3 regions of the Streptomyces sp. WAC07094 genome follow, and region 3 is predicted to be linked to each of the others. Evidence: riboswitches for the same ligand, from Rfam matches in the RefSeq annotation. Region 3 holds a riboswitch; each other region holds the start of a gene.

Region 1 (4,091 bases), 3.7 Mb from region 3:
TGGGGAGCCGGCCACCTGGTGCAGGACGCTAAACCTCACCGTGACCGCTCCGTGATGCAATGTGCGGAACTGTCGCGACCGGACTACCGGTGACCGTATGTGGCCGTGATCCCGTTCCGGGAGCGCCGACTTCACGCTGTGCGATGACCGATGCGGTGGTTTCGGGACGCGGGCGGGCGGCGGAGTGCTATAGAGCGCATATACGCGGTGGCCGCGCGGGCACGTGCGTCGTCCTCGACGCGGGGTCGGTGACCGGGAGGCCGGGCACCCCTGGTTAGGCTCCGGACCCATGGACGTACTCATCCATCTCTTCGTCGGCCTGCACATCATCGGTATCGCCGCGCTCCTCGGCGGCTTCCTCACCCAGATGAAGGCGATGGGCCGGGGCACGGCCCGTTTTGTGCCCGGGATGCTGCACGGCGCGCTGACCATGCTGGTCACCGGTGTCGTGCTGGTCGGGCTCAACGAGGCGGACCACCACTCCGTCGACACGATCAAGATCGGTGTGAAGCTGGCCCTGCTGATCGTGATCCTCGGCCTGGTCTATGTGAAGCGGGACGAGGAGAGGGTCGAGAAGCCGCTCTTCGCCCTCGTCGGCGCACTGACCGTCGCGAACATCTTCATCGCGGTGCTCTGGACCTGAGGCCGCCCGACGCCGACAGGACGGCGCCGGCGAGGACCACGCACCAGGCGGCCACCGCGATCCACAGCAGCACCCGGCCCAGATCGCGCAGCCACGGCACCCCGAGCGCGGTGGCGACGGACAGCGACGCCACCGCCGTCATGCCCATCGGGAAGACGGTCGCCCAGCGCCGTACGTCGTAGCCGAGCCGGGGGCGGAGCACCTCGGCCACCGCCAGCAGGCAGTAGCACACAAGGGCGAGGACGAGCAGCGCGATGGTCACGCCCCGCAGGGCGGCACGGTCGTCGTTGTTCCAGAGGTACATCCGGTGGGAGGCGAGAACGAGCCGCGCCCCGGCCACCGCGGCGATGGCGAGTCCGCCGCCCAGGATCCAGTGGTCCCCCGCCCCCCTCGTCACCTGGCGCAGGTCGAAGCACCGCAGTCCGACCACGTAGAACACCAGCCCGAGCCAGAAGAACACGAGTGCCGTGTGTGCGAGCCACGCCGCACCGGCGGACACCGCCAGCACCGCACCGAGCAGCGCGATCCCCTCCGTCGCCACGCAGCCGAGGAAGACCGTCCCGGCCATTCGGCGCTTCCAGCGGCGTGCGACCACCAGGAGCAGGACCGCCCACAGCAGGACGGACAGGGCGAGCAGGGCCTTCGCGAGCGACTGCCCGCCCTGCACGGCCGTCGCCGTGCCCAGCGCGGCGGTCGCCGCGACCGGGGTGAGGGCGGCCGGGGGGAGCGCCGCGTCCGCCCCGCGCCCGCGCCACCCCGGCGCCCGTACGGCGGCGTCGGCGACCAGTCCCAGCCAGGCGGCGGCCGCCAGGGCCAGAGCGATACGGGAGAGGACCCGGTGGCCGGCCAGGAGCAGTCCGACCGACAGGATGCCGGTCGCCATCACGGCGGCCCCGGTGGCGGGTGGACGCTGCGACCACCAGGTGCGGAGCGCGGAGGTGCCTGACATGCGCCCGATGCTAGGGATGCGCACCCGCGTTGCGTACGGGGCACGCGCGCGGGGATGCCGAAAACAACCCCACGCGCGCGTACCGCACGACGAGCGGGAGGCCCGGTCTCAGGCGGGGCGCACCACGCTGTGGATGATGGAGGCGCCGTCGTAGTAGATGGACTCCTCGCGGACGTAGGCGCCCGGCTTCGGCGCATGGATCATCATGCCGTCGCCGATGTAGATGCCGACGTGGCTGATGTCGTCGTAGAAGAAGATCAGGTCACCCGGCTGGGCGTCGGCGAGCGGCACCGTCGTGCCGGCGTCGACCTGGTCGTACGTGGTGCGCGGGAGCGACACCCCTGCGGCCTTCCAGGCGGCCTGGGTCAGTCCGGAGCAGTCGTACGAATCGGGGCCGGTCGCGCCCCACACGTACGGCTTGCCCACCTGGGCCCGGGCGTACGCGAGGGCCTTCTCCGCCTTCGTCCCGTTCGAGGGGACCGTGGTGGAGGAGCCGGACGAGCCGCCCGTGGTGGTGGAGGAGGACGACTCCTGCGCGGCCTGCTTCTGCCGGGCCGCCTCCTGCTGCCGGGCCAGCTCCTCCGCCTGGCGCCGCGCCTCCTCCTGCTTCTTCTTCTCGATCGCGGCGAGGCGTGCCTTCTCCTCCGCGGTGAGTCTGGAGAGCAGCTCCCGCGCGGTGCCGAGCTTCTTCTGGATCTCCGTCTTGCTCGACTTCAGCGCTTCCTGCGACTCGGTGAGCGTCTGAAGGCTCTCGGTGGCCTCCTGCCGCTTCTTCATCGTCGCGGACCGGTCGGTGAAGTAGTCGTCGACCGTCTCCTTCTGGCGACCGGTGAGCCGGTTCATCAGCTGGGTCTGGTCGAAGTAGTCCTGAGGGCTGTCGGCCAGCATGAAGGTGGCCGTGTCGGGGGCCGCCGCCCCGGTGCGGTACTGCGCGGCGGCGAACGACCCCAGCTGCTCACGTGCCTCATTGAGCTTCTGGGTGCGCTGGGCCACGTCGTCGAGGAGCGTGTCGACGCGCTTGCGCTGCTCGGTCGACTTCTCCTTGGCCGCGTTGTACTTGTCGGTGGCCGACTCCGCCTGGCGGTAGAGGTCGTCGACCTTCTTCTCGACCTCCTCGACGCTCGGCTTGCGGTCGGGGGAGGGGGCGGCGTTGGCGGTCTGGGACAGCAGGGCCACGGAGGTGAGGGCGGCCGTCGCGAGAACGGGGGTCCGTATGCCTGCGATGCGCGTGCCCGAGGGGCGCGCCTTGCGATGCGGCGCCATGGGAGGCGTCTCCTTCCGTACTCCGCCTACCGAGTTAGCTGTCGGGTTCGGGCGGGTGGTTCCGGAAGGCATGCCCTACGGCCCTGGCCCCGCAGGGCCGTTGGCCGATTCACCCCAAGGTCGGGTGGGTCCCCGGCTCCGGCTGCCGCGGGGGCGTACCGGACTCGGCGGAGGCCGCACGGCCCGGCGACCTTCGCCGGTGGGGGTCGTGCGACCCGCTCGGAACGCTAGCCAACTCGTGTGGCCCGTGTGAAGGTTGATGTGCGATATGCCCGATACATTTTCGTGACCTTGACCATGTGCCGGGCCGCCCTGGGGGAATGCGGCGGGATCTGCGACGGGTTGGGCGTTTTCCCGTGAAGTCGTGCGGAGTGACGGACTCCGCCTGGTTCCGTCGGGAGGCGGTACCGGATCGCGGGACGGTGCACCGTCCCGCGATCGGTTTCCGTCAGCGATCGAACGGTCCCGGAAGGTGGCGGTGCGAGTGCGGTCGGCACCGGAAGACCGTGGGCGTCCGGCCCGCTCCCGGCGGCGGAGTTCTCGGGGCGGCGGCCGACTGTCGGTGGGGCGGCCTAGACTCGGAGAGCGATGAGCAGCCTCTTTGACGACAGCTTCCTGGCGGACCTCAAGGCCACACCGGCCCCTGAGGAGGAGCCCCCGCCGCCCGAGGACGACCACGCTCCGGAGCCGGTTCCGGACGATCTGTTCGGCGGGCGCTTCGACGTGCCCGCGGATCGTGACTCCTACTACCGCGACGGCGCTCCCCGCCCCGTCATCGACCCCCAGGCGCTGCTCCAGGGCCTGAACGAGAACCAGCGCGCGGCCGTCGTGCACGCCGGCTCCCCCCTGCTCATCGTGGCCGGCGCCGGCTCCGGCAAGACCCGCGTGCTCACCCACCGCATCGCCCATCTGCTGGCCGAGCGGGGCGCGCATCCCGGCCAGATCCTCGCGATCACCTTCACCAACAAGGCCGCGGGCGAGATGAAGGAGCGTGTCGAGCAGCTCGTCGGCCCGCGCGCGAACGCGATGTGGGTGATGACCTTCCACAGCGCGTGCGTCCGCATCCTGCGGCGGGAGAGCAAGAAGCTGGGCTTCACGTCCTCCTTCTCGATCTACGACGCCGCCGACAGCAAGCGGCTGATGGCGCTCGTCTGCCGCGATCTGGACCTCGACCCCAAGCGGTTCCCGCCGAAGTCCTTCAGCGCCAAGATCTCCAACCTGAAGAACGAGCTGATC
Region 2 (4,091 bases), 4.8 Mb from region 3:
CCTCGGCGAGACGCTCGGCGCCTGGACGGGCTCGCCGGCCGCACCCCGCCCCGTCCCCCCGGTGACGGCCGACGACACCGGCCGCGTGATCATCGTGGACCGTCCCGGAGCCGTTCAGACGCAGCTGCTGATCGGCCGCATCGGTGCCGACCGCCACGATCGTGTGTGGCCCGCTCAGGTGCTCGGCACGTACTGCCTGGGCGGCACCCTCACCTCCCGCCTGGACCGGGTCCTGCGCGAGGAGAAGGGCTACACCTACGGAGTGCGCGCGTTCGGCCAGGTGCTGCGGTCCGCGCCGGACGGCACGGGTGCGGCGATGCTCGCCATCAGCGGCTCCGTCGACACTCCGAACACGGGACCGGCGCTGGACGACCTCTGGAAGGTGCTCCGCACGCTCGCGGCCGAGGGTCTGACCGACGCGGAGCGCGATGTCGCGGTGCAGAACCTCGTGGGAGTGGCACCGCTCAAGTTCGAGACCGCGGCCGCGGTCGCGAGCTCGCTCGCCGACCAGGTGGAGCAGCACCTTCCGGACGACTACCAGGCGACGCTGTATCAGGCGCTTGCCGCGACGGGCACGGTGGAGGCCACGGCAGCCGTCGTGAACGCGTTCCCGGTGAACCGGCTGGTGACCGTGCTGGTGGGCGACGCCGCGCAGATCGAGGAACCCGTCAAGGCGCTCGGAATCGGCGAAGTGAGCGTGGTGGCGGCCGAGTAGGCGGACGCCCCGCGCCCGCAGGAGCAAAATCCGTGCGCGCGGGAAGCCGTTGAAGTCGCCTCGCACGTCGGGCGCGGCTTCGGTGCGGGCCCCGGTGATTTCGGTCACCGGGGCCCCGCCTCTTGGGCTTTGTCCGTATTGCCACAGAGACGGCCGCTCTGCCCTGTGGGATGCGCTACAAACCCTCTGATCGGTTTGCCGATCGAAACAGGGCCCTCTTAGCGTCATCCGGGCTGTCCGTCAGGCACTGCGCCGCATCCGCGGCACCGGACAGCCATCGCCGAGTCCCCGTACGGCGCGAGCCAGGGGAGCCGGGGACCCACCCTCCTGTGCCGCCTTCGTGGCCGGAGGGGCCCGCTGCCGCCGTCCTTGTGGCCGGAGCGGGCCCGATCCCTGGGGTGAATCGGGCGCGCAGCCCGTAGGAGACCTTCCTGCTCCGAACCCGTCAGCTAACCCGGTAGGCGAGAGGGAAGGAAAGGACCAGCCACACACATGGCGTTCACCTGCGCCACCGGGAAGCACCGCCGTCCGAGCCGCGTGAAGCGCACGACCACGAACGCCGTGGGCGTCGCCGCGCTCACCACCACCGGCGTCATCGGTGCCCTGGCAGCTCCGGCGTTCGCCGCCGGCACCCCTGTCGAGCAGACCGGACTGATCCGGGCCGTCAGCATGGGCGACGAGGTCGCCGCGAAGATCGACGCCCAGGCCGCCGCGCAGAAGCAGGCGGCCGAGCTGAAGAAGGCCGAGGAGGCCGCCCGCAAGCGTGCCGCGGAGAAGGCGGCACAGGAGCGCGCGGCCAAGGTACGCGCCGCCCGTGAGGCCGAGCGCCGGCGCCTGAACGCCTTCGTGGCGCCGGTCTTCCACTCCTACGTCTCCACCGGGTACAGGACAGGCGGCTCCCTGTGGTCCTCCGGTTCGCACACCGGCATCGACTTCCACGCCGCCGGCGGCACGCCCGTGCACGCGGTCGGCTCCGGCACGGTCGTCGAGACGGGCTGGGGCGGTGCGTACGGCAACCAGATCGTCATCAGGATGAACGACGGCACCTACACGCAGTACGGCCATCTGTCGTCCATCGGGGTCTCCGCGGGCCAGCGGGTCACTCCCGGCCAGCAGATAGCCCTCTCCGGGGCCACCGGCAACGTCACCGGGCCGCACCTCCACTTCGAGGCCCGTACGTCCCCGGAGTACGGCTCGGACATGGACCCCGTCGCGTATCTGCGCGCTCACGGTGTGAACGTCTGACGATCCGCCTTCGGGGTCCGGCGATCCGCTTCCTGGAGGCGCACATGAAACGAGGACGGCCCCGGCTCCCGAGCCGGGGCCGTCCTCGTTTCGAACGACTGTCTGTCCAAAAAATATCCATGGATTCCGGCCCGCCGTCGGAAATTGCGAAGCGCTGCAATAGAGTCGGGTGAACACACGTCAGTCGACGACGTTTCGCGGTGATTAAGGCGGAGGTCGGACATGCGTATTCCGGCGCACTCGGTATGCACGGCGATCCGTGACGACATCGTCTCCGGTGTCCACGAGCGCGGCAGCCGGCTCACCGAGGAGCTTCTCGCGCGCCGGTACGGAGTCTCCCGCGTCCCCGTGCGGGAGGCGCTGCGGACGCTGGAGGCCGAGGGCTTCGTCGTCACCCGCAGGCACGCGGGCGCGTGTGTGGCGGAGCCCACCGAGCAGGAGGGCGCGGATCTGCTGGACATGCGGATGCTGCTCGAGCCGCTCGGCGCCGCGAAGGCCGCCCAGCGCCGCTCGGAGGCCCATCTCAAGGTGCTGCGCGGTCTGGTCAGGCTGGGCCAGGAGCGGGCCAGGACGGGCGGCAGCGAGGACCTGCGCTCCCTGGGCGGCTGGTTCCACGAGACGCTCGCACAGGCCTGCGGGAGCCCCGCGCTGACGTCCACGCTCGCCCAGTTGCGGCACAAGATCGCCTGGATGTACACGGTCGAGGCGCCGCTGAGCCCCGTGGAGTCCTGGGCGGAGCACGGCGGCATCGTGGATGCGGTCGCCCGCGGGGACGGCGAGCGGGCGCGGGCCGTCATGGCGGTGCACACCGAGCGTGCGACCGCGGCGCGCCGGCTTCGCCTTCCCGGGTCCGTGAGCGGTGTGAGGACCTCGCAACATGCCGTAAACATGTCGGGGCTACGGCATTAACACGGGCACCGTATACAAAGAGGGATATCGGGCCGAGATTTGTTTTCCGCTGCGCTTGTTCTCGCATGCGCGGGAAAACCGGTGCGTGCGATTTTCCGTGCCGTGCGGGGTTTTTCCATGGGCTCCGGAATTCCCGCGCGAACGCGGAGCGGGTCGCTCTCGACGGCCGGAAATGCGCGGAGCCGCGTCCGCCCGCATGGCGGACGCGGCTCCGCCGCGTGGTGGTACCCGAAGGGTCAGACGGTCTCGGGAAGCTCCTCGAGACCCTCCGCCACCAGCTTGGCCAGGCGGTCGAGTGCGGCGTCGGCGCCTTCCGCGTCGGAGGCGAGCACGATCTCCTCGCCGCCCTGGGCGCCGAGGCCGAGGACGGCCAGCATGGACCTGGCGTTGACCGGGTCGCTGCCCGCCTTGGCGATGGTCACGGGGATCCCGGAGGCCGTGGCTGCCCGGACGAAGATGGAGGCGGGGCGGGCGTGGAGACCCTCGGCCCAGCCGACGTTGACGCGGCGCTCAGCCATGTGATGCTGCCCTTCAGGTGTTTCAGGTTGTCTAGACCAGTGTTCCACAGGTGAAGCGTGCCCAGGAAGGGGCGGCGGTCCGTCCCGCCGGCCCCGGCTCGGTTCCCTCGGCCTGCCTCGCGCCCCTGTCCGATGCGAGCCTTACTCTGGGGCGCATGCAGACCGCGTCGGATCGGCACGAGTACCCCGCCCACTGGGAGGCCGACGTGGTGCTGCGCGACGGCGGCACCGCACGCATCAGGCCCATCACAGTCGATGACGCCGAGCGCCTCGTGAGCTTCTACGAGCAGGTCTCGGACGAGTCGAAGTACTACCGCTTCTTCGCGCCGTACCCTCGTCTGTCCGCCAAGGACGTCCACCGCTTCACGCACCACGACTTCGTGGACCGGGTGGGACTCGCCGCGACGATCGGCGGCGAATTCATTGCAACTGTACGTTATGACCGCATTGGCGCCGGCGGGAGGCCCGCGTCCTCGCCCGCGGACGAGGCCGAGGTCGCCTTTCTGGTGCAGGACGCCCACCAGGGGCGTGGCGTCGCGTCGGCCCTCCTGGAGCACATCGCCGCGGTGGCCCGGGAGCGCGGGATCCGCAGGTTCGCCGCCGAGGTGCTGCCGGCCAACAACAAGATGATCAAGGTGTTCACGGACGCCGGGTACCAGCAGAAGCGCAGCTTCGAGGACGGCGTCGTACGCCTGGAATTCGAT
Region 3 (4,091 bases):
GAGTCCCGCACTGACCAGGGCGCACACCACGGCGTATCCGGGTGTCTCCACCACCACCGACGGCGTGGCTCCGGCAGCGGCGAGGGCGGCCTCCACGCCCTGCCTGGCCGGGTGCCGGGGCGCCATGCTGATCAGCGGCTGCCCGGCGAGCTCGGCGGGCGGCAGCCGTGAGGCGTCCGCGGTGAGTGCGTGGCCGGGGCTCGTGACCAGCACCAGCTCTTCCACCAGTACCGGTTCCAGGGACACCGAGGCCGGCAGCGGCACGGGTTCGGCGGGCTCGTAGGTGTGCGTGAGTGCCAGATCGATGTCGCCCGCCGCGACGGCGTGCACCCCGGTCGGCGGGTCGTAGTCCGCGACCGCCAGTTCGACGTCCGGATAGGCCCGGCGGAAGGCGCTCAGCGCCGGCGGCAGCAGATGGATTCCCGCGGTGGGGAAGGTGCCGAGCCGTAGCATGCCACCCGCGAGGCCCGCCAGGCGTGCCAGTTCGTGCCGCGCCCGCTCCAGTTCGTCCAGTACACGTCGGGCCCGCACCACCAGCACCTCGCCCGCGCCGGTCAGCCGCGTGCCGCGGGCGTGGCGTACCAGCAGCGCCGTTCCCGCGTCGCGTTCCAGTTTGGTCAGCTGCTGGGAGAGCGCGGGCGCGGTGTAGCCGAGCCGCTCGGCGGCCCGGGTGATCGAACCGGCCTCGGCCACCGCCACCAGCGCCGCGAGCCGGGTCGGGTCGTACACGTGCGCCCCTTGGGTTCCATGGATCGACGAGACCAAAGAAATGCTTAAGGCAGACCCAGGATATTCCATATACCTGCTGAAGGCTCACTCCCGGCAGGGTGGTGCGCATGGACACACAGCTCGTCGCCTTCACCGGGGTCGCCGCAGCCATGGTCACCATGCCGGGTGCCGACTTCACCGTCGTCGTGCGCAACGCCTTGATCTCCCGGCGGGCCGGGGTCGCGTGCGCCCTGGGGATCGCGGCCGGGTTGCTCATCCACACCACGCTTGCGGTCGCCGGGGTCGCGACGGTGCTGGTGGCCGTGCCCGGGCTGTTCCGCACCCTCCAACTGCTCGGCGGGGCCTACGTCCTGTATCTGGGTGTGCGGGCGCTGGGTGCGGCGAGGCGCCCGCGTCGCGCCGCCGCGCCGCAGCAGTCGGAACAGGAGGCATCTTCGGGGCGGCCCCTGTGGCAGGGGTTCGTGACCAACGCCCTCAACCCGAAGGCCTCCCTCACGTTCTTGAGCCTGCTGCCGCAGTTCGTGCCCGCGGGCAGCCCCGCGCTTCCCCGGACCCTGGAGCTCGCGCTGATCGTCCTTGTGCTCGCCCTGGTGTGGTTCCCGGTCGTGGCGCTGCTGGTCGACAGGCTCGGCAGGTGGCTGCGCAGCCCTCGCACGGCACGAGCGCTGGAGGCGGTCACCGGGAGTGCTCTGACCGCTCTGGGCCTGCTGCTCGTTCTGGAGCCGTTGCTGATCTGACGACGGCCCGCTGGACCAGCCGGGGCAGGATCCGCCACAGCCCGGCGCAGACCGCGAAGGTGCCCGCGGCGGCCGCGACACCGGCGGCGCGGCCGAGGGACACATCCACCACCAGCAGCACCGACCCGGTGAACGCGAGCGTGAGGACCACCAGTCCCGCTGCGGCCAGACGGGACGAGATCCGCACGATGGCCTGCTTGGCGTGCTGCTGGAACAGCGTGCGGTGCAGCGCGGCGGGTGCCATGAACAGCGCCGCGGCCAGCATGGAGAGCAGGAGGGTGCAGACGTATGTGGTGCGCTGGGCGGTGTCGAGGGACGGGAAGCGCTGGGTGAAGGCCAGGGTGAGCAGGAAGGCGAAGAGGATCTGCACGCCCGTCTGGATGACGCGCAGTTCCTGCAGCAGCTCGGCGAAGTTCCGATCGGCGCGCTCCAGCGGCGTCTCGTTCCGTTCGTCGTGAGGGGATCGGTCGGCCATGGTCAACGAGTAACCGCTCCGGACCGCCTCACGCGCGGGTGGGGTGGCGGCGTGTCGCGCCGCCACCCCACCGGACGGGTCAGCCGACCCGGCCGTACCAGACGCGCTTCGTCCAGAGCTTCTGGAGCCTCACGACGTCACCGGTCTTCGGTGAATGCCAGATCCTTCCCTTCCCGGCGTAGATGCCGACGTGGTAGACGTTCCGACCCGAGTGGAAGAACACCAGGTCTCCGGCCCTGCGCCGGGAGGCGGAGATGTGGTGCGTCCTGTTGTACTGTGCCGCGGCCGTGCGGGGCAGCTTCTTGCCCGCCTTCTTGAACGCGTACAGCGTGAGCCCCGAGCAGTCGAAGCGACGTGGCCCGGTGGCGCCGTACTGGTACGGGGCGCCCCTCTTCGCCGCCGCGACCTGGAGAGCCTTCGTCGCCAGGGAAGCGGCGGCCGCGTCGGCGCTGAGACCGGGGACGGTGATGCTGCCGCCGACGGCGGCGAGGGTGAGGGCCGAGGCGGTGCCGGCCCGGGTCAACAGCGACGGGACACGATTGAGCGCAGTCATGCGCAACCCTTCGTCAGCCGCCTGTGAAGGATGACCTGTCGGATTCGGGCTGGCGAAGTAGCCCGGCCGCTCACGCGGCTTCACCCCAAGGACCGTCCGGATCTCTCTCGGACGGCCCGCCTTGCCGGGTCCTCCACTCCTGCCGATCCACTCCTGTCGACCGGTCGTCCGGGCGGCGGCAGGACTCGGCGTCCGCCCGGACCGCCCCGCCGCGGGTGGCGGGGGCTTGTCGTCAGGAAGGGATCTTCACGTACAGGCGTCGGAAAATCACAACGAAATCGGGGGTTTGTGGGTTTACTCACCACTCACTCGTTCGGCTGGACAGCCGCGTGACCGGGGGCCGTTGGGGGGATGCGTGAGGCCCCGACCTGCACCGGAGCGTCTCATGCCGCCCTGAGGCCACGCGCGTTGTCCATCTTCACGGGCTCTCCGAAGGAGGCGCTCCTACTCCAACCAGGGGTACACCATTTGGTTCGTTTGAACCGCGCGTGGACGGTCGGTGTCCCCCAGAGCACCGCGCGGCGGCCCCCATCGCCGCAACTCACCCTTGACCGCGCGACGGTCACGCTCCGTCAGTCCGCGCCGGGCGGCACCGCGATGCGGGCGGCGCGGCGTTCACCGTCCAGAACCCGCAGCGCCCGGGTGAGAGTGGGGCCGTGCAACTCGTTCTCCCCTCTCTGGTGCATGAGTGCGAGTGCCTCCCGCAGTGCCGACGCCTTGCTCACCAGGGCCTGGGCGGCCCGCAGTCCGCGGTAGGTGTCACCGGAGTGCACCGGGTTGATGCGGCCGAGGAGATCGACCACATCGAGGTAACGGTCGATCAACTCGGCCTCGGCACGGGTGAGTGCGGGCAACGGGGGAAGTTCGGGGGGCAGCATCGGCCGCTCACCTCGCGCCGGGCGCGGTGCGGGACGCCTTGCGGCTCGCGATGATGCCGTCGATCAGTCCGTACTCCACGGCCGCCGGCGCGTCGAAGATCTTGTCCCGCTCGATGTCCGCCGCGATGCGCTCGGGGCTTCGGCCGGTGTGCCGTACGAGCATGTCCTCCAGTTGATTGCGGGTACGCGTCAACTCTGCGGCCTGGATGGCCAGATCGGTGGCCTGCCCCTGGACAGGCTCGGGCAGGGACGGCTGGTGGATCAGGATCCGCGCGCCCGGCAGTGCGAACCGCTTGCCGGGCGTGCCTCCCGCGAGCAGTACCGCCGCCGCGGACGCGGCCTGGCCGAGGCAGACGGTCTCCACGTCACAACTGACGTACTGCATCGTGTCGTAGACGGCGGTCATCGCACTGAACGAGCCGCCGGGGGAGTTGATGTACAGCGAGATGTCCCGGTCCGGGTCCAGGTACTCGAGGTGCATGAACTGCGCCATCACATCGCTGGCCGAGATGTCGTCGACCGGCGCCCCCAGGAACACGATCCGCTCGTCCAGCAGCTTTGCGTACGGATCGAGGGTCCGCTGCCCATAACCGGTGCGTTCGGTGAACTCGGGCAGGACTGAGCGGGCGGTCGGTCGGTTCATGGCACGCGCCTCCTCGGGATCGCTTCTGTAAAAAATGTACAGGACGTACGTGTCCGAGGGGGGAAAGCATGCTGAG

What was found. Region 3 has a riboswitch for cyclic di-AMP ahead of RCR19_RS31765 (C40 family peptidase). Riboswitches for the same ligand answer to the same signal wherever they lie in the genome.
Positions count from the first base shown of each region.
Region 1: it holds a riboswitch for cyclic di-AMP, as region 3 does, so the genes downstream of both, RCR19_RS15145 (NlpC/P60 family protein) here and RCR19_RS31765 (C40 family peptidase) in region 3, are expected to answer to the same signal.
Region 2: it holds a riboswitch for cyclic di-AMP, as region 3 does, so the genes downstream of both, RCR19_RS10000 (M23 family metallopeptidase) here and RCR19_RS31765 (C40 family peptidase) in region 3, are expected to answer to the same signal.

Region 1 covers NZ_JAVMJZ010000001.1:3,461,007-3,465,097, reverse strand. Annotated here, with positions in the region: gene RCR19_RS15155 (hypothetical protein) at 290-643, shown strand; gene RCR19_RS15150 (tellurite resistance/C4-dicarboxylate transporter family protein) at 621-1,592, opposite strand; gene RCR19_RS15145 (NlpC/P60 family protein) at 1,701-2,855, opposite strand; cyclic di-AMP (ydaO/yuaA leader) riboswitch at 2,864-3,035, opposite strand; gene pcrA (DNA helicase PcrA) at 3,444-4,091, shown strand, end outside.
Region 2 covers NZ_JAVMJZ010000001.1:2,284,334-2,288,424, reverse strand. Annotated here, with positions in the region: gene RCR19_RS10005 (pitrilysin family protein) at 1-715, shown strand, start outside; cyclic di-AMP (ydaO/yuaA leader) riboswitch at 984-1,194, shown strand; gene RCR19_RS10000 (M23 family metallopeptidase) at 1,208-1,960, shown strand; gene RCR19_RS09995 (GntR family transcriptional regulator) at 2,183-2,869, shown strand; gene RCR19_RS09990 (HPr family phosphocarrier protein) at 3,106-3,387, opposite strand; gene RCR19_RS09985 (GNAT family N-acetyltransferase) at 3,543-4,091, shown strand, end outside.
Region 3 covers NZ_JAVMJZ010000001.1:7,130,155-7,134,245, forward strand. Annotated here, with positions in the region: gene RCR19_RS31750 (LysR family transcriptional regulator) at 1-729, opposite strand, end outside; gene RCR19_RS31755 (LysE family translocator) at 837-1,466, shown strand; gene RCR19_RS31760 (DUF6328 family protein) at 1,405-1,941, opposite strand; gene RCR19_RS31765 (C40 family peptidase) at 2,021-2,494, opposite strand; cyclic di-AMP (ydaO/yuaA leader) riboswitch at 2,498-2,695, opposite strand; gene RCR19_RS31770 (hypothetical protein) at 3,067-3,372, opposite strand; gene RCR19_RS31775 (ATP-dependent Clp protease proteolytic subunit) at 3,380-4,015, opposite strand.